DNA from 2 places in the Pseudalkalibacillus sp. JSM 102089 genome. Region 1 is predicted to be linked to the other one. Evidence: riboswitches for the same ligand, from Rfam matches in the RefSeq annotation. Region 1 holds a riboswitch; the other holds the start of a gene.
What was found. Region 1 has a riboswitch for S-adenosylmethionine ahead of msrA (peptide-methionine (S)-S-oxide reductase MsrA). Riboswitches for the same ligand answer to the same signal wherever they lie in the genome.

Region 1 (11,819 bases):
TCCCTATAAAATTCCATATAAAGAAGACTTCCCCCTTCTTTTTGTCATAGCATTAGTTCCAAAGACGATTCTCTATTGATCCACAAATCAAAAATGTCCATTAAAAAAGTCAACAAAAAAACTTCCAATCGCTATTTTCTTTTCAGTAAGCGATTGGAAGATGAGACTCCATCAATATTAAAGAAGGACACTTTTCTCTATTTCTCTCATTTGATAGAAATAGCCCTTCATTTTCATCAATTCTTTATACGTACCACTTTCTACGATTTGACCTGAATCCATTACGATAATTTGATCCATTTGTTCAAGATTGTTTAACCGATGACTGACCAATAGAAGTGTATCCTCTTTCGCTTGTTCAAAAAGATGCTTGAGAATTGACCTTTCAGTAAGAAGGTCGACTGAGGAAGTCGGTTCATCTAATAACCAGACTCGTTTACCCTTTAAGAAGGAACGAGCGATAGCGAGGCGCTGTTGCTCGCCACCAGAAAGGTTCGATCCTTTTTCGTGCACGCTATAATCGAGAGAAAAGTGTTCTAGCTGGACAGCTTGAAGACTTTTCATTAACTTTTCATCGGATAATGACTCTCCGGCTAGGAGCAAATTATCACGAATCGTACCTGAAAAGAAATGATTTTGTTGCAGGACGACATTCGTCTCGCTCCAGATATTCTCTTCGGAAAGCGATTGAATGGAACGATCATTCATCTCTAATGTGCCACTTCCCTCAAAGAACTTTAAGAAAAGTTGTAAAAGAGTCGATTTTCCAGAACCACTTGGTCCAACAATAGCCGTTTTTCCTCCTGCTGGAATATGAACCGTTACATTAGTTAATGACTTTCTTATTTCCTTTGGATAAGAAAAAGTGACATTTCTTGCCGATAGAGAAAAAGCTTTCTTTTTCGGAAGATCCAACTTTTCTTTCTCTTCCACCCATGGCTTCCCTTCTACAGATGACAATCTTTTCGAAGCTACTATGCTATCTTGCAAATAAGCAGGCATGATAGCCAATGGCACTGCGTTCTCAAAGGACGTTAAAGAGATCAGGACAAGCATGGCAAGAAACACGCCATCTAGTTCTCCCGTTGTAACAAGATATGAACCGACCCCAATAACACTCCAGGTTACAAATAAAGAAACAAATGAATTAACAGCTTGATGAAGCACTTCTTCTTTTCCTTCTTTGCTTTGAGCAATCCCATAGTCGTTGGATTTTGTTCTAAGATCGCTTTTCTTTCCTTCAACCTCACTCATGATTTTCAAATCACGATAACCAGCGAAAAACTCAGCTGAATCAGCAGCAAATTCTCCTCTACTTGAACGAACCTTTCGATCCTTTTTTCGAATACTCCACGCAAAGTAACCCGGAATCACAATCCCTGTAAAAATCACTCCAAGTAACATTAGAAGTGCAATTTCGAAAGAATAGAATAGCGTAAACCAAATCGTAACAAGGAATATGAGAATAAAAACAATAGGTGGATAAAAAACGCGAAGGTAAAAATGCTGCAGTCGATCAATATCTCCTACAATTCTACCTAGCAAATCTCCACTGCGATATCGCTGTGACAACCCTGCCGCTATTGGCTCAAGCTTTTTATAAAATGAGACGCGCATGTTGCTTAAAATGGAAAACGTCGCGCGATGAGAATATATCCTTTCAAAGTAGCGTCCAGCTGCGCGTGCAAGTCCAAAAAATTTCACAACAGCTGTTAAAATCGCTAATGCAAACACAGGTAACGATAAGGCTGCCTTCGAAATTAAATAGCCGCTAGAAGCAAACAAGGCAACAGCTGTTATTCCCGCAATAAAACCAAATAATATCGAGAGGAGGATATCCCGTTTCTCTGTCAGCATCTCACGCCATACAAATGCTAGCTCTCTCATAATGTGACCTCCCCCTTCTGCGTATCAACCATATCACGATACAACTCACTTGAAGCATAAAGCGATTCATCGGTTCCTTCCGCGATCAAGTTTCCCTTATCAAGTAGTATAATATGATCGGCATTTCGTATTGTATGGATACGGTGTGCTACAGTAATCATTGTTGCGTTTTTTGATAGCTCTTTGATCGAAGTGTGAAGAACTTTCTCTGTATATAAATCAAGTCCCGTTGTTGGTTCATCAAATAAAATAATCTCTGGTTGTTTTATAAATGCTCGAGCAAGCGCAATTCTCTGCTTCTCTCCTCCGGATATCCCTCTTCCGGACTCACCAATAACCGTCTCAAAACCATTTTCAAGAGAAGCAATAAACGAGGAAATACCAGCTTTCTCAGCCGCCGCTTCTATTTGTATTTTATCCGTACTTTTTGATCCAATCGCGATATTTTCAGCGATCGTTCCAGTAAACAAATACGGGTTTTGTGATATAAAGCTTATCTTTGAAAACCAGCTTTCTTCATCTAAACTTGTTAGGGGAATTTCGTCGGCGGTAATAACACCTTCTTGAGGTGGAAGCAATCCACCAAGCAAATTCAAAAGCGTCGATTTTCCAGATCCACTCCGACCAATCACGGCCGTATTGCTATAAGGTTTAATAGTTAGATCAATAGAGGATAATCCAAATCCACTCTCCTGATAGCGATAGGAAACGTTCTTAAACGCTAACAGTGGTGGCCTCTCCTTCGTTTCAAGTAATCGATCTCCCCATTTCATTTCGTCACTTTCACGATGAAGTTCTTCACTTACCTTTTTCATTGCACTCATGCTACCTCTACCAGTATGAAAAGCACTGCCTAGTTCCTTTAGGGAAAGATAGAACTCAGGAGCAAGCATGAGAAGGAAAAAGGCTGTAGCAAAAGACATGCTATTAAACACAATGAGACGAAGACCAATCTCAAGAGCGATAATCCCAATGCTTAACATTGAAATAAGCTCAAGCATAAGGGATGAGACAAACGCAACCTTAAGAACTTCGAGCGTTGCATCTCGATAATTCAAGCTACTTTCTTCCATTATCGAGCGATATTTCTTCGATTGACGAAACAAGTTTAACGTAGTCAAACCCTGAATTGTATCAAGAAAACGACCAGAAAAAACGGTCATTTGCTCTAGCTTCTCCTCGGATTTTTTCTGAGTACGAATGCCGATAATAATATAAAAGAGTGGAATGAATGGAGCCGTCACGATCATTATTAGCCCTGTTTCAATATGCTGAGTTGAAACTGCGATTAGAATAAAAAAAGGAATAACCGCCGTTTTAAACACTTGTGGAATGTATTGACTATAATAGGAATCAATCTCATCCACCGCATCTAGTAAAACGCTCACTTTCTGTCCAGATTTACCCTGGTAAGACGTTAAAAGTGCGTCTCGAGAAAATTTATTCAAAAGCGCTTCTCTTATTCTTTGTTTCACAATAGTGGCCATATTTACGCCTGCTTTTCCCATTAAATAAGATACGCAAGGGCGTAGCGCCATGACAATCAGTAAGCCAATGAGATACGGTGAAATTTCTGAATATGCTAGTCTCTCAATAAATACCCGATTCACTATTTCTACTGTAAGAAAAGCCTGTACAATAATGGATGCGCCAATAATAAGAGCACCTAAAATCATGAACAAGTGTGTGATTTTAAAACCTGAAGCATACGCTTTAAGTTCGTTCTTCACCTAATCCCCCACCTTTAGTTTCACAACAAACATACGTTTGTGAAATATTTCACATTAATTCTTAATTCCTATTGTACGACTTATACAAAGGAGAAGCAAATACTATGCAACGATCATTTTTTACAATTAAATGAACGAAATCTGTGCTAGAGTCATCGAGCCACTACTTATTCAATTGAGGCATTCTTAGATTTAGCATTCTTCCTCATTTCCTATTTGCTATAATGAAATCAGCAGGATAAGAAATGGAGGATTAGCGTGGAACACGAACCTGAATTTGAAAAAACGCGTAAAAATACACACAAACGAAATAAATTAAAGCATTTATTGATTTCTTTTACTCAACCATTACAATCCTTCTTTAAAACCATGTGGAAAGGAGCTTCTTACGGCGCTCTTTTTATGACAATGCTGCTAATCTTTTCGATTGGGTTTGATTTTCATACTGGACTGGGTCAAATAATGGACATTATTCTTTTCCTATTAATAGCAGTTGTCAGTACACTACTCACCGTTAAGATTGGTACATGGTTCGTAGAGCATTTCAAAAGATTACCCTCTCTTCTCATTGCAAGTATTGGAGTCTCGCTTGCTATAACCATTTATACATTAGATCAATTTCGTCAATTAGAGAACATCCTTCCGCTCTCCTATCTTTTAATTGCAGTCGGTATCATCCTTGGCGCCATGTTCGGATACCCTCTTTCTAAAGGGATCAAAAAGCCAATGTCTATGATCATGCTACTGTTTGGTATTTTAGCAACGTCTGCTTTTTCATACTGGTTATTCACACCTGGTTTGATGAATGATCGTCTCTCTATTAATGTAGAGCCGCTCTCACCTGTTAGTGATAACCCTTCAGAATACGGCTCATTTGATGTAACTACTTATACATATGGAAGTGGTAAGGATAAGCAACGTCCTGAATTTGGAGAGCAAGTTGATATTCAAACGATGTCAGTTAACGCTTCAAGTATGATTGGAGAATGGTCCAAAGAACGTGAGTGGTTCTGGGGCTTTAAAGACACCAATGTGCCACTAAATGGACGTGTATGGGTGCCCAAAGGACAAGGGTCTTTCCCCCTTGTCCTTATTGTCCATGGAAACCATAAGATGGAGGACTTCTCAGATGAAGGCTACAATTATTTAGGAGAGTTACTCGCTAGTCGTGGCTTTTTAACAGTATCAGTAGATGAGAACTTCTTCAATTCATCATGGTCTGGAGGCCTCGCAGGAGACATTAATGGACGCGCCTGGTTGCTGCTTAAACATATTGAAGAAATGGAGAAATTATCGTCTCAAAAAGATAATCCATTATTCAACAAAGTGAATATGGATCAAATTGCTTTAATAGGTCATTCTCGCGGTGGTCAAGCTGCCATTTTAGCAGCAAAATTCAATGACCTTGATCGTTATCCAAATAACGGAAACATGACTTTTGATTTCCATTATAATATTGAATCTGTTATCGCACTTGCACCGACGGATTATCAAACACTTTCAGATCGAAAAATCGAAGTGGATGATGTCAATTATTTATTGCTTCAAGGTTCTTATGATAGTGATTTATCGGAATTCGAAGGCGACCGACAGTATAATGGGATTGATTTAACTGGCAGAAAAGAAGCTATGAAAGCAGCCCTTTATATTGATCGCGCCAATCACGGACAATTTAACACAACGTGGGGAGAAAACGATACGTATTTCCCTTTCACGCTTTTATTAAATAAAGAGCCTCTTCTTAAAGGCACTGAACAACGACAAATAGCCCGCACATATGTTGCTGGATTTCTTGAAGCGACGCTTCATCAAAATGAGTCTTATCAACCGATGTTTGAGGATTATCGCTATGCTCTCGAATGGCTACCTGATACAACATACATTAGTAAATACGAAGATCCTTCGTATCATATCTATAGCACTTTTGAGGAGGACGTTGATGTCACAACAACAACTTCTCCTTATATCACCATAGAGGCTAATAGCTTGCTGCAATGGTATGAAGGAGAGCTTGAATTTCGACGCGATAAAGAAAGAGGTACTCATGGGGTCTTTTTGAAATGGGATCATTCCTATTCAAAGAACGGCACGTACAAATTAAATTTCAAGAAAGCCCTTCAGGATCCATTTGCTTATACAATGAACAGTTCATTAACATTCACAGCAGCAAACCTTTCAGATCCATCTGACCAGCAACCTGTTGATTTCACAATCACGGCTAGTTCAGATAACGGAGCGTCCGCTAGTGTTAAGCTGAGTGACGTCATGCAGTTGCAAGGTGTTCTTCCTATTCTACACACAAAAACAAAATACTTCGAAGAAGGACGTTATGGTGAACCTACTGAACCGGTTCTCCAAACCTTTAATATCCCGATGCAGCAATTCTTAGAAGCAAACGATGCCTTTAATCCGAAGAAGATGAATGCTCTTACATTTGAATTTAATGAATCAGAGAAAGGAAAAGTCTATATTGACCAAATAGGTGTCAATCAAGGTGATTAACTAAAAAAGGCCTTCCCTCATGACGATGAGGGAAGGCTTTTTTCTATTATGAAATTTTGCAAGAAGACTGTCCACGCTTTGCAAGATAGCTTTGATGATATTCATCTGCTCGATAGAATGAAGTGATTGGTACAATTTGCGTCACAACTGGTTTTTTGAAGCGTCCGGATCGCTCGAGTTTTTCTTTCGCAATCAATGCTATTTCTGCCTGCTCATTTGAATGGTAAAAAATCGCTGAGCGGTAGCGTGTTCCGACATCTTCTCCTTGTTTATTTAAAGAGGTTGGATTATGATTTTCAAAGAAAACTTCTATAAGTTCTTCATAAGTAATGAGCGAAGGATCATATTCAACTTGGACAGATTCGGCATGGCCTGTTAATTCAGAATAAACATCTTCATAAGTTGGATTAATCGTCTCTCCTCCTGTAAACCCTGCTGAAGTTGAAATAACACCGTTCAATTGTTGAAATAGCGCTTCTACTCCCCAAAAGCACCCTGCTGCAAATGTTGCTTGTTCCACTGTGACCACTCCGTTTCCTTTTCTCTGTATGGTTTTATTTGATCGAGCATATATGTTTTCTAATTCATTTAGTGATAACATATAAAGTTGCTTTTCACCCTTCTTATATATCCCTTGTGAGAGAAGGGTCTTAATAAGCTGTTGTTTTCTTGCTTCGTTATCCATTAGTGTATGCAATATCAGTCTCTCCCTCTACTAAAACATATTTCCAAATGAGGGTGCATAAAAAAACCCTCATCTGCTCGAACAGAAGAGGGTTTGGATAGACCGAGCCTCTTCTCATTTTTCGACTTTCGTCGCAGGAATTAGCACGGTTCCAATTGAACACAAGTTCATAGGTCCGTTGCCGAGGTATCTAAGGGCCAGTCCCTCCACCTCTCTGAATAAGAAGATCCTTTAAACAAAGGATTATTAAGTTAGTCCCAATAATAAATGGTTTTAAAACGGATGTCAATACAAAAGTACTCATAAAAATAATTATATTACAAAAGAGATAACAAAGTAGCCAGCTGCAGTTAATCCCGCCGCTAATAAAGCTGGGCCAAGCTTAAATTTCGCATATGTCATAGGATTCAACTGCAAGATCCTCGCAACTGTATTCGTATTGTCACTTAGCGGAGAAGCAAATGCGCCAAATGTCCCACTCGCAAACACAGCTCCAATGACAACAGGGAGATCTGCTCCTGTAGAATACCCTAATGAAATACCAAGCGGCATTAAAATTCCCCATGTGCCCCATGATGAGCCAATAAAGTATGAAATAAACGCACCAACGAGAAATAAGACTGGTGGTACAAATAAAGTAGGAATCCAATCAAGGTTTGAGGTAACAAAAGATGAGAAGCCAAGAGCTTCTGTTGAAGCTGCTAAGCCCCAAACAACAGTAAGCAAGACGATGACCGGCATCATCTCATTACCCCCTTCGATAAAATAAGTAACAAGGTCCTTTAAAGAAAAACGTTGAAATAAATAGAAAACGAACGTTAAAAGTACTGTAGTGAGAAGTGCAAAGACCATCGCGTCGAGCACATCTGCTTCAATAAACGCCTTGATTAAAGAAGTAAACCCCTTCTGATAACCACTCCAATATGTGAGAAGAAGTGTTAGGAGAATAACTCCTCCAAGAGGTATTAATAAATTCATCGGTTTCGTAGGAAGATCCTTCGCCACTGCTGGATGACAATCTTCCCATTGATCATCAAGCTTTTTTTCCACATTACCTGCGTCTGTAGCAGGCGTTTTTCGATGATGGAAAAAACTCAAATAAAAGCCAATCAATAAAATACTAATCGAAAAAAAGTTATAAGGGATACTTTGAAGGAAGTAACGATAGCCATCTCCTTCAATACCTTCCGCCTTAAGTGAAAGCTGCACAACAGATGACATATAGCCGACAAAAGCGGTAGCAATTGGCATTAAGACAATGACTGGTGTTGCTGTCGTTTCTATCACAAATCCAAGCTCCTGAGGAGTGATTTTCACTTTATTTAAAAGAGCTTTCATGATTGGGGCTACCGTTACAATGCGGAAACTAGGAGCACTAAATGTTCCTAGCGTTGACACCCACGTCAGAAATAACGCTCCTTTTTTTGAGTTGATTTTGGATGAGGCAACTTGAACAAATCCTTTTATCCCACCAGTATATTTCATCAATCCGATTAAGCCCGTAAACATATATAGAAAAAGGACGATTTTAACATTATTTTCATCTTTCAAACCAGTCATTATAAATTCATAGAACTGTTGTAAACCAATGATCAATCCAGGTTTGTATATAAATGATGCTGTTAGCAAACCCGCCGTTAATCCTGGGATCACTAGTTTTGTTTTCATCGCAATGATAATGACAACGATAAACGGAAAAATGGATAACCAGGCCATTAGCGTCGCCCTCCTTAAGCTCTAGTTTGCTCTCTAGAGAACGACCTATACTACGGGAACCGATAATGTTGATTCCTCATTCATATGAGCAAGTGGAGTTGCTCGAATTCAATGGTGCCATATGGGTTAAATAAGACAAATTGAACATCGTTCCTTAACTTATTCATACAAAAAAGCCAGAGCTCAGTGCTCTGACTATTTCTTTTTTAATGCGCTATTGTATTTTAATCTATTGATCGATGCAGCTCCAATTCCAAACATAGCCGTTCGTAATTCGAACTCAATTCGCTTTAATTGATCTGATAGCGCTTCTTCACTATCATCTACCGCATTTTCAAGTAATGCCCTACCAAATCCAGACACATCCGCACCGAGAGCAATAGCTTTAGCTGCATCTACACCATTTTTTAGTCCGCCACTTGCAACCATCGGGACATCGGGATGCTGTTTCCTTACATCAATAATACAATCAGCTGTCGGATTACCCCAATCTTGAAAAGCTTCGGCAGCTTGTTGTCTTAATGTTTGATGGGAACGAAAACTTTCAACTTGAATCCAGGATGTTCCACCCGCTCCAGCAACATCAATAAAACTGGCACCTGCACTTATAAGACGCTGAGCACTCTTCGCATCGATTCCCATGCCAACCTCTTTAATACCGAGTGGAACAGGGATCGCTTTTGCTACTTCTCGAATTTTATCGATTAAATCTTGGAAATTTGTATCACCCTCAGGTTGGAATACTTCTTGTAATGGATTTAAATGAAGCAGAAGCGCATCAGCTTGAATGAAGTCAATCGCTCTCTTACACTCTTCTACTGTAAAACCATAATTGAGTTGAACAGCTCCAATATTAGCTAGTATAGGAATGGTTGGTGCATGTTTTCTTACGTCGAATGAATAAGCGGATTTCGATTCTTGAATAGCTGCACGCATTGAGCCTACACCAAGCGCCCAACCATGTGCTTCAGCAGCTTTGGCAAGACGTTTATTAATCTCCCAAGATCGCTCTGTACCCCCCGTCATTGAACTGATCAGAAATGGCGTCTTCAATTTCTTATTAAGAAATTGAGTGGAAATATCGACTTCATTATAATCAATTTCTGGTAGTGGATTATGCTTAAAACGATATTTTTCTAACCCCGTCGTAAGTCCCTGTCCTTCCACGTCTTCCGTTAGACAAATATCAATATGTTCGTTCTTTCTTTTTTCGGTTTGATCAAACCCCAAGTGTTCCAATGGAATTCCCCCTGCGCTGCTCTTTTTTCAACTGTCGATGTAATAATGGTTTTAACCTGAGTCGATTGTACCTTTGTATAAGAATAAATGGAAGATTAACTATTAAAGAATACCCAACCATTACTAAACCAATACTCAAAGGATTCCATAAGAAAAACAAGAATGAAGGTGGTATGAGAAGCCAATGAGTCACCTCTGCACGTCTTGTCTCTAAGATAAATTTCCTTATATAAGAAGAAGTGAGCGTTTTGAGTTCTTTCTTCCGAAATCCTCCTTTAAACACATCTCCCCCATCAGGTAGTATTGTTTTCCACTTCTTTATCTGGATACGATCATACACTTTCAGTTCCCATTTCTTATTTTGTAACATTGATTTTTTAGATTCATAAAAGGAATCTGGCAACCGAAGGCAAATATAAGAGATAGAAACATGAATGATCAGCCAGGCAAAAATATTCACTAAGATTAACCCTACGATCGATAAGTGGATGACCTGCATACACATTCCTCGTTTCAAAATTGTTTAACATATCCAAGATTAGGTAATTATTATGTCAGGAAACCTATTATACACTGTAACAGCGTTATGATTCCTTTACAAAGGTTATACCCACACTATACAATTACAGTGTATAAATGTCGACGCTTGAAGTTAATTCGATGAAGGAGGAGATGGAATGAGCAAAAAAACAATCGTTATTGGCGCTGGACTCGGAGGTCTTTCGGCAGCTATTCGTCTGGCAGCCGATGGACATCAGGTTACCATACTGGAAAAAAATGAGCGCGCTGGCGGCAAATTAAACAAACGTTCCGGCCAGGGGTTTAAATTCGATACCGGTCCTTCCATTCTAACAATGCCGTGGGTCCTTGAGAAGCTATTCAAAAGCGCAAACCGAAATGTAAACGATTATATGACCATTAAACGTATTGAACCTCAATGGAGAACTTTCTTCGAAGATGGCGCCCAGATTGATGTAACAAGTGATATTGCTGTTATGTTATCTGAAGTACATAAGCGCTCAGAAAAAGATTATTCCAACTTCCTCTCCTATTTAGATTATTGCAAAACGATGTTCGATTTAAGCTTAAAAAGCTTTTACAAAAAAAGCTTATCAGGCATTCAAGATTTGCAAAAACTGCATTCATTTAAAGACCTTCTCACAATGAACCCTATGAAATCAATGAATCAGGCAACGGAAAAATATCTTGATGATAAACATCTTCAGCAGCTCTTTAACTTCTTTATTATGTATATTGGCTCATCACCTTATCATTCCCCTGCCATTCTTTCACAACTAGTTTATGTGCAGCTTGGCCTTGGTATTTATTATGTTGAAGGCGGTATGTATAACATAGCAGAAGGAATGCTTAAGCTACTTGATGAGCTAGGTGTGGACGTACAAGTCAATACAGAGGTCGCTGAGATTCTCACCGTAAACAAAAAAGCAGCTGGTGTAAAACTTGCGAATGGGACGATGATGGAGGCAGACTTAATCGTTAGTAATCTTGAAGGCATCCCTGCCCACGAGACGCTTCTTAAAGGAGAACCTGGGGCTGAAAAAGTGAAAGATGAATTGAAAAAATATACTCCTACCGTTTCGGGCCTTGTGTTGTTACTAGGTGTAAATAAGACGTTTGATCACCTTCAACACCACAACTTTTTCTTCTCGAAAGATCCCGAGCTAGAATTCAAACAAATATTTGATGAAGGCGTCCCTGCTGACGACCCAACTGTCTATATTGGTGTCTCATCAAAATCTGACCCAACTCAGGCACCGGCTGGAAAAGAAAATCTCTTTGTCTTAACACATGTTCCTCCTTTAGAGCCTGGTGAGAGCTTTGAGAAACATCGCGGTAGATACCGTGAAATCGTCCTAGATAAATTAGAACGAATGGGTATGACAGGTCTTCGCGAATCAATTGAATTCGAATATCAGTTCATTCCAGATGATATTAAGAGTTTATATGGTTCTAACGGTGGCTCTATCTATGGTGTAGCAACGGATCGTAAAGTGAACGGCGGTTTTAAAATACCATCTAGAAGTTCACTAATTGATAAT
Region 2 (11,819 bases), on a different contig from region 1:
GAGTAGCATCATAGCGAAGCTCTCGTTTTTATGAAAAAGCATAGAAGAAAATTACAACTCGATTTACTTATTGAAAAGAAAAAGATTAAACAAGGAACAACCAAACGGCTCAGTCCTCTTACGTAATTGACCATTGCATCACCAAAAGGGTAAGCATTCTTTCTGTATGTTTATTTACAGTTGTCATGTGTATATATGATGAGCTTTGAAGACTAGTCATCTTAGTCTCTCATTCAATATTTGACGTAATGAAGTCAGAAACTGCTAAACTAAAAAAAGCTCTCTTCAAATGGAAGAGAGCTTTAGTGCTGAATTATACGTTGGCTTCAACTTTTGCTTTGGCAATGGCCTGATCCAGGTCAGCGATTAAATCATCAATATGTTCAATTCCAACAGATAAACGAATGAGGTCATCACGCACGCCGGAAGCTGTTAGCTCTTCCGCACTTAGCTGCTGGTGGGTTGTGCTGGCAGGATGAATAATTAAACTTTTCGCGTCTCCTACGTTTGCTACATGAGACCAAAGTTCAACTGAATTAATGATTCCTGCTCCGGTTTCGCGTCCTCCCTTTATTCCGAATACGACGACAGCTCCAGCACCTTTAGGTAGATACTTTGGCACCAATTGATTCGATACATGATTCTCATCTTCAGGATAGCTCACCCACTCAACTGCCTGATGATTTTTTAAGTAAGAAACGATTTTCCGAGTATTTGCAACGTGCTCTTTCATGCGAACATGGAGTGTTTCTACACCTAGAGCAATTTGAAAAGCGTTAAATGGACTAAGCGCAGCACCTGTATCTCTTAGGAGCTGTACCCTTGCTTTCACGATATACGCCGCTTCGGGTAGTGCTTCTGCGAATACTATGCCATGGTACGTGTCATCGGGTTCTGTGAAGCCCGGAAACTTAGGTGAATTCCAATCAAATTTGCCACCATCGACAATAATTCCTCCCATTGTGGACCCGTTTCCGCCAAGCCATTTTGTGGCGGAATGAACGACGATATCTGCCCCATGCTCAATTGGTCTACAAAGATATGGAGTAGCAAATGTATTGTCTATAATAAGTGGGATTCCAGCTTCATGTGCAATATCTGCTACTTTTTCAATATCTAATACATGGAGACCCGGGTTACCAATCGTTTCTGCAAAAATAGCTTTCGTATTTGGAGTAATGGCTGATTTAAAAGATTCCAGATCTTCAGGATCAACAAAGTTGGTCTTTATTCCGTATTTCGGAAGTGTAGCAGAAAAGAGGTTATACGTTCCACCGTATAAAGTCGAAGCAGAAACAATTTCGTCCCCGCTATTGGCTACATTTAGAATGGCAGTTGTAATGGCAGCCATGCCACTTGCAAGAGCAAGAGCTCCAACACCACCTTCTAGTTGAGCAATACGTTCTTCAAGTGTACCCACTGTAGGGTTGCCTATGCGCGAATAGATAAACCCTTCTTCCTTTAAGGCAAATAAATCGGCTGCGTGATCAGTATTATTAAATCGATAAGCATTCGATTGATAAATCGGTAAAGCCCTTGCGCCTGTAGCTGGATCAGCTTGTAAACCTCCATGAATTCCAATTGTCTCCAAATTATATTTTTTCTCTGCCATTTCACTTCACTCCTTCGATATTTTTAGTTAATGTTACTTGTTCCTTTATAAGCGGTCCCCATTTATCAAACTCAACGAGAAAACCATCATGACCAAATTTTGTGTTGATTAGATAAAACGGAGAAGAATGAACTTGAGCAAACAATTTTTCTAAATCCTCTGGAGGATAGATTAAATCCCCTTTAAAACCTATAGCAAGAATGCTCGCTTTAATGTCCTTGATAATAGATGTAAGATTACCTCGGCCTTTACTAATATCATGTGTGTCCATTGCCCGTAATAAATACAAATAACTATTTGCATCAAATCGGCTTACAAGCTTATTTCCTTGATAGTGTAAATAAGATTCCACTTCGTACTGTGCTACTTTATGATTTTCTTCTGAAGTTTCGATCGCCGCTCGACCGAATTTTTTTTGAAACATTTCATCTGTTCGATAAGAGATCATACCGATCATTCTTGCAGTTGCAAGCCCCGATGTTGGCTGTTGATGAGGATCGTAGTATCCATCCTTCCAATCAGGATCGTTTGTAATAGCAAATCTAGAAATCGCGTTATAAGCTATTCCATACGTATTTAAGCTTGGGGTTACCGCAAGTGGAATCAGATGCTCCATTCCATCTGGGTAAAGGACACCCCATTCAAGAACCTGCATTCCTCCAAGTGATCCACCAATCACAGCATGAAGGTGATCGATACCTAACACTTCAAGTGCCTTTTTCTGTGAGTGGACCATATCTCTCACTGAAACAAACGGGAAGTCCGCTTTATACCGTTCTCTCGTGACTGGATTAATCGATAGCGGTCCTGTAGAACCGTTACATCCTCCAAGAACGTTAAACGTTATAACTTGAAATTCAGAAGTATCGATATAGCCATCCTTTCTAATTAATCCTTTCCACCAGCCAGGCTCAGAATCACCAATTGTATATTGATTTCCAGTTAATGCATGACAGACAAGAATAACCGGAGCGTCTTCTGGTCCAACGCGTTCATAAGCGAGTTCTACTTCATGTAGCGTCTCGCCAGACTCAAGTGTGAACGAGCCAATCAATACGTTCTGAGCTTCGTATCTCGTCTCTCTTTCCAAACCCCTATCACTCCTTTCGACCAATCCGTCTTTCTTCATTAAGGCTATAATAATGAGCCATAAATCTAGAACCAATGCTATAAGAAAACGTCGCCTCAATATAAAAAATCCTCTCTGAAAGACAGAGAGGATTGATTTATTCATCAGCTCCGCTTATCTTTCAGGATTTCTCCTGCAGGATTTGGCACCTTTTCAAACCAGAATTGGTTTGACGGTTGCCGGGCTTCATAGGGCCAGTCCCTCCGCCTCTCTAGATAAGTAAGAATATTTTGTTTTTGTTTAATTGAGTTTATTTTAGCAAGGTGGCGCATTAGTGTCAAACACTTTTTCGGAATTATCATTCTTTTCATTTTTTTAAAGAATGCCTATGTTAATCCAAATTATCGTGAAACAGAGCCTACAGTGTATTAAGTTTGATTAGAATCGAATTTTTGATAAAGTAGCCTTAGAATAATTTTGAAGAGGTGATTGATAGTGCAAGCGCCGTCCTTTGCGTTAGAAGAAGTACAAAGCGGAGAAATCATCAGCTTAACGGACTTCAGGGGGAAACCAGTTATGATTACATTCTGGGCTTCTTGGTGCCCCGATTGTATGAAAGATTTACCGATGAAAGAACAGTTCTACCAGCATGCAGATGCTGATACATTAGCATTCTTAACAATTAACGTGACAGGTCGTGAACGGTCAGAAGAAGCCGGTAAAGATTTCACGATCAAAAACAATCTTCCTTTCCTCGTTTTACAAGACAGTGGACGAGAAACTTACGACAAATTTGGTTGTACAGGTGTCCCAACAACTGTATTGCTTAATCAAGATCACCAAATCGTACATGTGTTCGATGACAAATCATCATTTCTTGATATCGCAAAGGCACTGCCCGACATCATGACATCAAAATAACCACACCATAAAAAAAGCCAGAGGAATCCCTCTGGCTTAAAATAATGAAAATAAAATAAATAATAGCATGTTGCGTTATTTGTCTTTTTTATCTTTCTTATCTTTCTTATCTTTCTTGTCCTTCTTGTCCTTCTTGTCTTTATCCTGCTTTTCGTCTTTCTTTTTGTCCTTTTTATCCTCTTTTTCTTGAGCTTTTTCTATTTTTTTATCCGATTTTTCCTGAGATTTCTCTATTTTCTCGTTTGCTTTTTCAGCCTTCTTTTTTTCTTTGTCTTGTTCTTTAGCTATTTTAGAATTAGCTTCGTCTTCGTTTTTCTCTATTTTATCTTTTTGCACTTTGTTGTTATCTTTAGATGCTTCAGTTTGATCTGACGGGCTAATTTCTGGTTCTGAAGTCGTGTCCTTTTGTTCTTTCTCCACATTTTCAACCTTATCAGAAGAGCTTTGCTCAGGCTCCTGAAGAACTAAATCACTATCTTCTTGATTCTGATTAGGTACCGTCTTATCGTTCAACTGGACGACAGAATCTTCTAGTTCCAAAGAGCGATCTTTCGACTTTGATTCCACTGCGGTCATGCTTTCGGTCTCTAATTCATCCATGTTTTTGACAGACAAATTCCGTACTTCCTCTATTGATAACGTAGCTCCCCGATCAACAGCAGCAAGATAAGTCATATATTTTCCTGGTGTTATCCCATTTTCTATAGCTTTTGCTCGAGTACTATAGTCAGTATCAAATATCGTTGTAATAGCAACTGCTTGATTGACTAATGCTTGATTCTGTTCTATTCCTTGAATCGTATTCTCAAGCTGATCCTTGATCGCCTGATAACGCTCTTTCTTCTCTACATTTGAGGCGACAATAAGCAGTTTTCTATCTTCTGTTAGATACCCCTCTTTGTCGAGTTTCGAGACTAGGAGCCCTCCAAATTCGCTTAGAGGCATGTTCGTTACCTCTTGATCTAAGTTTAACCCTTCACCGTCCGAATTCCACGCTTGATATTGAACAACTTCAAGGTCGGAGTTGACTCCAACCTCAATACTTGGATTGATATCAAAGCTTACATAGGCCGCAACTGCGTCATTTTGTCTAACAGGAATCACACCTGTCACGATTACAACTAATAACAAAATTGCTGCCATACCGGCCAGGGTGGGCATAGAGGGGGTAAAATAACCTTTTTTCTTGTTTAATGGTTTTGGTGTAAGTTTAATTTCAGAGCCGATTGTTAACGTATGATTTCGCTTCAAATTGATCGTAGTAAACTCCCCATCGGGTGTTAATACAACCGCTTTACGTCCACGAATGTCCATAATGACCCCATTTTTCATCCCCTGGCCCCCTTAATTCAACTACTGTATATAAGATTTCAGCGCATTAAATCCACCCAGATGAATTAACGCCACTGCTATTATATACTTTCGATTACGTTCAATCGTTTTTCGACTGCATGTAACGAGCGCTAGCAAATCTTTTATAGGGAGCTGCTTTTTTTCTAACAAATAACTTGAAAGAATGTCATCTTGAGCAATCAATTGCGCAATCATCTTTGCATTTTCTCTTGCATCAATATGTTTAGGACAGTTTTTGCTCAGAACTTTAAACGTAATGCTAAATTTCTTTAACAATTGTTCGTATTCCTCAATTTCATACATTCTTACTTCACGCTGTCTGTCCATTTCGTATACATCAAGTGCAGCTTTCTGTTCTGCAAAACTATCTTCTAGTCGGCCTTCCTCATCAAGTTCCTCAGGCTCAAGATAAATATACTTATTTTGTCTTGCTTCTTTACGGATATGGTCGATGACTCTTCTTCTAATCACCATATCAGCAAAGGTTAAAAATCTACTTCCTTGTCCTTTTCGAAACTGATCCATCGCTTCGTTAAAAGCTGAAAGTCCAATACTGAACTCATCCATCGAATGATTGATATAACGATTGCAAACTTTGGACGTGATTTTCTTAATAAACGGTTGGTAATCTTCTAATAGCTGGTTTCTTAATAACTGGTTTCCGTTTTGTATACTATCAATTTTATCTTCTAATGTAATACTATCTTTTTTATTTTCTTTATGATTTGCGAAATTTCCCATTGTGCTGATTGAAATGGTTGTCATGTTATACACCTCTCATCTTGCAGTCAATTTCTAATTGATTGCTTCTCGGGTTGGATTCTTAGATGTTTTTAGTTTGAGAATTCTAAATTAGTAATTAAAATAAAAATGCGTCACCATTCGTATCAAACATCGGAAAGGTGACTCTATTCAGTTATACCATTCAATCAGCATGAACGAAAATACAATTTTATGACAATGTTACTGTTTCTTTACTTCCTGTTATATTAATTTATCATTATTAATCTTGCTTAATTTTCAGCGAATTGCGTATTCATTCAAGCCCGTCTTGAAGCGATTTTCTAAATCCAGAAAATAACGATAAATTGGTCAAATTTCATCAAACGAATTTGTGTTCACTAAGAAATGCATCCACAGTTACGACTGATTCGAAGGCAAAAAGGGTGTTATTCCCGCCCTTCCCCCTAATAACTGTTAATGCAGGTACACTTTGTATTTTAAATGCTTCCGCTACCCAAGGAAAATAATTTAAATTACATGAGTAGATATGTGATTCAACCCCTTTAGAGCTCGAAACAATTTGTAACATTCGCTCTGCAATTTTGCACGTCTGACAAAAAGGCGTGTAAAAGAAAAAAACAGTGCCTTCCTTTTGTAAAAGTTCACTAACCATGGATTCATCGGTTATGTCTTGCATGTTTATACCCCATTCTATGTAAGAGCGAAAAGGAAGCTTCGTTAAGCTTCCTTTTCGCTCATTTCTTGATTATTGGACGGTCACTACTTTAAATTTCGCCGCCCTTAAAATCCTATTTAAATAATTTAGAGGTGTTTCTGCTACTTCACGATGAAGCATTGTAATGTAGAGATGTTCGGCATGTGGAATTTCTTGTGTAAGCTGCCGTCTTAATTTCTCTCCGGCATCATCAGCATCTACAAGAACATATACATCCTTCTCCTCAAGCTCTTCACTAAGTTCTTCTAGCCTGTCAAAACTAATCGTTCCATAAGTGCAGATAATCTCCACTTGCTCATCTAACACTCTCATTAACTGTTCCTTATCTGTCTTTCCTTCTACAATAATTACTTTATCAGTCATGGCACAACGCTCCATTTCAAGCTGTCGTATCAATTCATTTACTATAGCATATGGTAGTTGAAGCATTTCGTTTCAAGGCATATGATTTAATTTATTCATTTTGAAGTGTTAGATACAACAGCTACTCATTGAGCCAGATGAATGAAAGCTTTGTTAATCATTGCCTTGATCAGGATCGTCCTCTTCTAAATATGTTTCAGATGTTGAATTACCGTGTTCATTCTGGAGGTCATCCACTGTGCGAAGGCGATCATCGACTCTATTGCCTGACGTTTCAAATGTAGCCTCATCATCCGGTCTATTACTTTCTTTGGCCTCTTCCAATTGATCTTGTGCTTCTTTGGTGCGTATCGCATAAGGAATGGCTTCAAGACGTTCTTTATCAATTTCTTCACCAGTATCTACACAAATTCCGTAATTACCTTCTCGAATACGATCAAGTGCTGTATTTATTAAGCTTAATCGTTCTCTAGCTGCATCTTCCAGTGTAATATCTTTCTCGCGCTGATCCAATTCAGAAGCCATATCAGCGAAATGATTGTCGTACGATGTTAATTCTCCTGTTTCCTCAGATAGAGCAGCATTTTCATCTCGGTGACTTGCACCACCATCTAAAAGATCTTTCTTTTGATCTAATAATTGTTTTTTAAATTGCTGTAATTCTTGTTTCGACAAAGCCATAGTAATTCCCTCCATAGGTCATTTTCTTTTCCAGTACCTATTTTCCCTTAACCCTACTCACACTAAACCACACAATTATGTTTTATCATGCTCAACTGGTGGAAATAAATCAATAAGATTAAAGATTGGAGTGGTCATAATGGCAAAGTTAAACCTTGGACAGGAAGTACCATCCTTTTCGTTAATTAATACTGAAGGTGAACTGTTTCAATTTGAACAGCACCTTAAGGAAGACAAGCGTTGGCATATGCTCTTATTTTTCAGAGGAGAATGGTGCCCTGTATGTAATGAGCAATTAGAAGAGCTTCAAGAGCATCTAGGTGCTTTTAGAAAGTTAGACGTCCATCCAATTGCCATTGCAAAAGATAGCTTAGAATCTCTTAGAAAAATGAAAGAAAAGCATAACCTCGAGTTCCCAGTAATAAGTGACAAAGAGAATGCGGCAATTGATTCCTATGGTGTTATGATGCATCGAGAAGATGACCCCTATGAAGATCACGGTGAGCATGGAGAGCCTGCCATCTTTCTTATCGATGAGAACGGCAAATTAATGGCACAATATTTACAGTCGAGCCCATTTGGAAGACCATCAGCTGATGGTTTAATCAAAACGATTAAATATATTCGCAAAAACAAAGCATAAAAAAACCGGCCAAATGGCCGGTTTTTTATGCAGTAATAAAGTCGTTGGCGTTAGAAGAGAAGTGCTTGTCGGGCCTTAACGAGCGTATTCGCTTTTCTTATTAACACCAGCCGAGGTCGCAGTCTTCTACATACCTTCCATTTTGCTCGATTACTTGTTCGTAATGATAAATTTTGTTCTGCTCCATCTCAAATCCTTCAAGAAACTCATATTGATTTCCTTGATCTGAGAATAAGATACGGCCAATTCTTTCCTTGTCCATAAACAAGTTCATCGCTTGTTGATCAAATTTACCATATACCTTTCGAGTAACGTCGATTCTTTGCATTGGGCGAGGTGTCTCAATCATTGGTATCATCCCCTCTTTATTGTGTCATTCCGTAAAGCCATCATTGGTTCATTATATGACTGAAATTAGGAAACACATTCATTAATAAGAGTTTACGATGATGAGTGGACTTTTACGCTCATAATTCGACTAGCAATGGAGAGCTATAAAATGAATGACTGATTTATTCGTCTTCGCTTACCATTTTTTCGTATGCTTCAGCTGTCATTAGTTCTTCTACTTGAGAAGGCTCAGAAGGTTCTACAACAACCATCCATGCTTTTTCGTATGGTGAATCATTAACGAATTCAGGGCTGTCTTCTAAATCTTCATTGACAGAAAGAACTTTTCCTGAGATTGGTGCGTATAGCTCAGAAACAGTTTTTACAGATTCCACGCTACCGAAAGGCTCGTCAGATTCAATCGTGTCGCCTTCTTCTGGAAGCTCAACAAAAACGATATCTCCAAGTTCTGATTGTGCGAAGTCTGTAATACCGATGCGGATGTTTCCGTCTTCTTGTACTTGCACCCATTCGTGTTCTTCTGAGTAGCGAAAATCTTTTGGTAAGTTCATTAGTAATTCCTCCCTGAAATAATTCCTCTTAATAAAGGTTAGTAGTTAATATTATTTACAATAACTATCGTATAATAGTTATTATTAATTAAGCAACTATTTTATCGTTTCCATGTTTCCTCAAATACATCCTCTTTAAACCCAACAGTAACTTTTTCTCCGTCAGTTACGATTGGACGTTTGATTAACATCCCATCAGAAGCAAGGATTTCAAGCAATTCGTCTTGAGTCGATGTAGCGACCTTATCTTTTAATCCAAGCTCTCGATATTTCTGCCCACTCGTATTAAAGAATTTCTTAATTGGTAAGCCGCTATGATTAAGCAGGACAGCTAACTCATCTTTTGAGGGCGGATTTTCGACGATGTGTACTTCATTTACTTCAATATCGTTTTGCTCGAACCATTTCTTCGCTTTACGACATGTACCACATTTGGGATATGCATAGAATGTAATGGGCAAATCTGTTCCTCCTTAAAGACACTCAAGTGATTATAACGTTAGTTTACCACATGAGAGGAGTTGGACAAATACAGATGCACCTAAAAGTAAATTTCGTCATCTATTAACAAAATCCTTTCATTATTCCACTCACTATTTTTCCTAATTAAGAGAAAAAAATCCCCCCATTTCTGGAGGGACAATAGAGAACATGGTTTGGAAGTTAGTTTTGATCCTGCCGGTTATGACCAATTCAAATTGTTATTTTACATTAGTATAGCGATGATAGCTTATTAAACCGTAAAACGCTGTTGTCCAAGAATGCTTGCAGCGATTTCACGTTTCTTCGCAATAACATTAATTGGAGTATAACGTGATAGTTTACGAAGAGCAGATATCATCATGCGAAGTGAATCGCCTGTTTCGACGGCAACCAAAGTCTCTTTAGCATGAGCTTCAATACGGTTGAAAGCTTCCTGACAGAAAACTTGTGTTAGAAGAAGTTTATTTTGTTGCTTTTCTGCACCAGTTTTATTAATCGCTTTCTCTGTGCGAAGTACGGCTGATTCCATAGAGTAAATTTCGCTTACGATATCTGCCATGTTTGATAAAACTTCTTGTTCTTTATCAAGAGCCTTGCCATATTTTTGAACAGCTGTACCTGCAGTCATAAGCATAATCTTCTTTGCCATCTTAACGAGATGCTTTTCCTGTTCAAGTGGTGCATCACCAATTTCTTGTGGCGTTAACATCATGAGCTCTTCTTGAAGTGCAGTAGCCTTTTCAAGGAATGGAAGCTCGCCTTTCATTGTTTTACGGACAAGCGTGCCTGGAACTAGAAGGCGATTGATTTCATTCGTTCCTTCAAAAATACGATTGATACGAGAATCACGGTACATTTTCTCAACTTCATATTCAGACATAAAGCCGTATCCACCGTGAATTTGCACAGCCTCATCTACAACATAATCTAGCGCTTCTGAAGCAAACACTTTATTTAGTGAACACTCAATCGCATACTCTGCAATCGCTTCTGCGACTTTCGCTCCGTCTTTTTGTTCTTCATCCGAAAGCTTTCCTAACTTCTGCTCAAAAAGACCTCCTGTGCGGTAAGTAGAACTTTCTGTTGCGTATGTTGCTACTGCCATATTCGCCAGTTTCTCTTGTATGAGAGAGAACTTTGCAATTGGCGTGTTAAATTGCTTACGCTCTAACGCATACTTAGCGGAAAGTTCGATCGAACGCTTCATTCCACCAATTGTACCTACCGCTAGCTTATAGCGACCAACGTTCAAGATGTTAAATGCAATGATGTGCCCTTTACCTGCTTCTCCAAGTAAATTTTCTTTTGGCACGGCAACATCTTCAAGAATCAATGTTCTTGTAGAAGAGCCTTTGATTCCCATTTTCTTTTCTTCAGGACCAGTTGAAAGACCTTTGGAATCCCTCTCAACAATGAAAGCAGAGAAATGTTCGCCATCAATTTTCGCATAGACAATGAATACATCTGCGAAAGCGGAGTTCGTGATCCACTGCTTTTCACCGCTTAGAAGATAATGTGTTCCTTCAGCATTAAGCTTAGCTGTGGTTTTAGCCCCAAGAGCATCAGAACCTGAACCAGGCTCAGTCAAAGCATAAGCAGCAATTGTAGCTCCTGACGCAAGACCTGGAAGATACTTTTTCTTCTGCTCTTCGTTTCCAAAAAAGACGATAGGTAGAGAGCCGATTCCAACATGGGCGCCATAACTTAGGGAAAACGAACGAGCACGAGCGAATTTCTCAGTAATAACAGATGAACTGATTTTATCAAGGCCAAGACCGCCGTATTCTTCTGGAACGTCCGCTCCAAGAAGTCCGAGATCACCAGCTTTTTCGAGAAGCTTCCGTGAAATTTCAAATTCATGATTCTCAATTTTATCAAGTGCTGGAACGACTTCCTTTACTACAAAGTCTTCCGTCGTTTTCCCCATCATGACATGCTCATCTGAAAAATCCTCCGGTGTGAAAATATCTTCTGCCTTTTGATCCTCAATCAAGAAGCTTGCACCTTTAACCGTTTTGTTCATTGTATTAGACATGCTTGTTTTCCTCCCTTGTTTTCGTTGCCTTTAAAGAATTTCAAACACTCCGGCAGCGCCCATTCCTCCGCCAATACACATCGTCACAACACCAAATTGTTCTCCGCGGCGTTTCATCTCATGAATTAAGCTTAAGGTTAACTTCGTCCCTGTACATCCAAGTGGATGACCAAGTGCAATTGCTCCACCATTTACATTCACTTTGTCTTCATCAAGTCCAAGCTTTCTAATGACGCGAAGAGATTGCGATGCAAAAGCTTCATTTAATTCGAATAACCCAATATCAGATAGCTCAAGT

Region 2: another riboswitch for S-adenosylmethionine. It lies ahead of metX (homoserine O-acetyltransferase MetX); the one in region 1 lies ahead of msrA (peptide-methionine (S)-S-oxide reductase MsrA).

What each region holds. Positions count from the first base shown of each region.
Region 1 covers NZ_JBEWYW010000001.1:291,980-303,798, forward strand. The annotation lists gene ABVF21_RS01320 (hypothetical protein) at 1-17, opposite strand, end outside; gene cydC (thiol reductant ABC exporter subunit CydC) at 178-1,887, opposite strand; gene cydD (thiol reductant ABC exporter subunit CydD) at 1,884-3,617, opposite strand; gene ABVF21_RS01335 (hypothetical protein) at 3,876-6,119, shown strand; gene msrA (peptide-methionine (S)-S-oxide reductase MsrA) at 6,166-6,816, opposite strand; SAM riboswitch class I at 6,916-7,029, opposite strand; gene ABVF21_RS01345 (Na+/H+ antiporter NhaC family protein) at 7,117-8,520, opposite strand; gene fni (type 2 isopentenyl-diphosphate Delta-isomerase) at 8,716-9,759, opposite strand; gene ABVF21_RS01355 (glycosyl-4,4'-diaponeurosporenoate acyltransferase) at 9,740-10,258, opposite strand; gene ABVF21_RS01360 (phytoene desaturase family protein) at 10,437-11,819, shown strand, end outside.
Region 2 covers NZ_JBEWYW010000009.1:49,249-61,067, reverse strand. The annotation lists gene ABVF21_RS17385 (O-acetylhomoserine aminocarboxypropyltransferase/cysteine synthase family protein) at 314-1,612, opposite strand; gene metX (homoserine O-acetyltransferase MetX) at 1,614-2,702, opposite strand; SAM riboswitch class I at 2,853-2,963, opposite strand; gene ABVF21_RS17375 (TlpA disulfide reductase family protein) at 3,177-3,602, shown strand; gene ABVF21_RS17370 (anti-sigma factor domain-containing protein) at 3,678-4,934, opposite strand; gene sigI (RNA polymerase sigma-I factor) at 4,956-5,720, opposite strand; gene ABVF21_RS17360 (thioredoxin family protein) at 6,058-6,375, opposite strand; gene ABVF21_RS17355 (toprim domain-containing protein) at 6,445-6,777, opposite strand; gene ABVF21_RS17350 (TraR/DksA C4-type zinc finger protein) at 6,931-7,458, opposite strand; gene ABVF21_RS17345 (peroxiredoxin family protein) at 7,598-8,101, shown strand; gene ABVF21_RS17340 (YusG family protein) at 8,202-8,450, opposite strand; gene gcvH (glycine cleavage system protein GcvH) at 8,614-9,003, opposite strand; gene ABVF21_RS17330 (arsenate reductase family protein) at 9,105-9,464, opposite strand; gene ABVF21_RS17325 (acyl-CoA dehydrogenase family protein) at 9,737-11,521, opposite strand; gene ABVF21_RS17320 (acetyl-CoA C-acetyltransferase) at 11,552-11,819, opposite strand, start outside.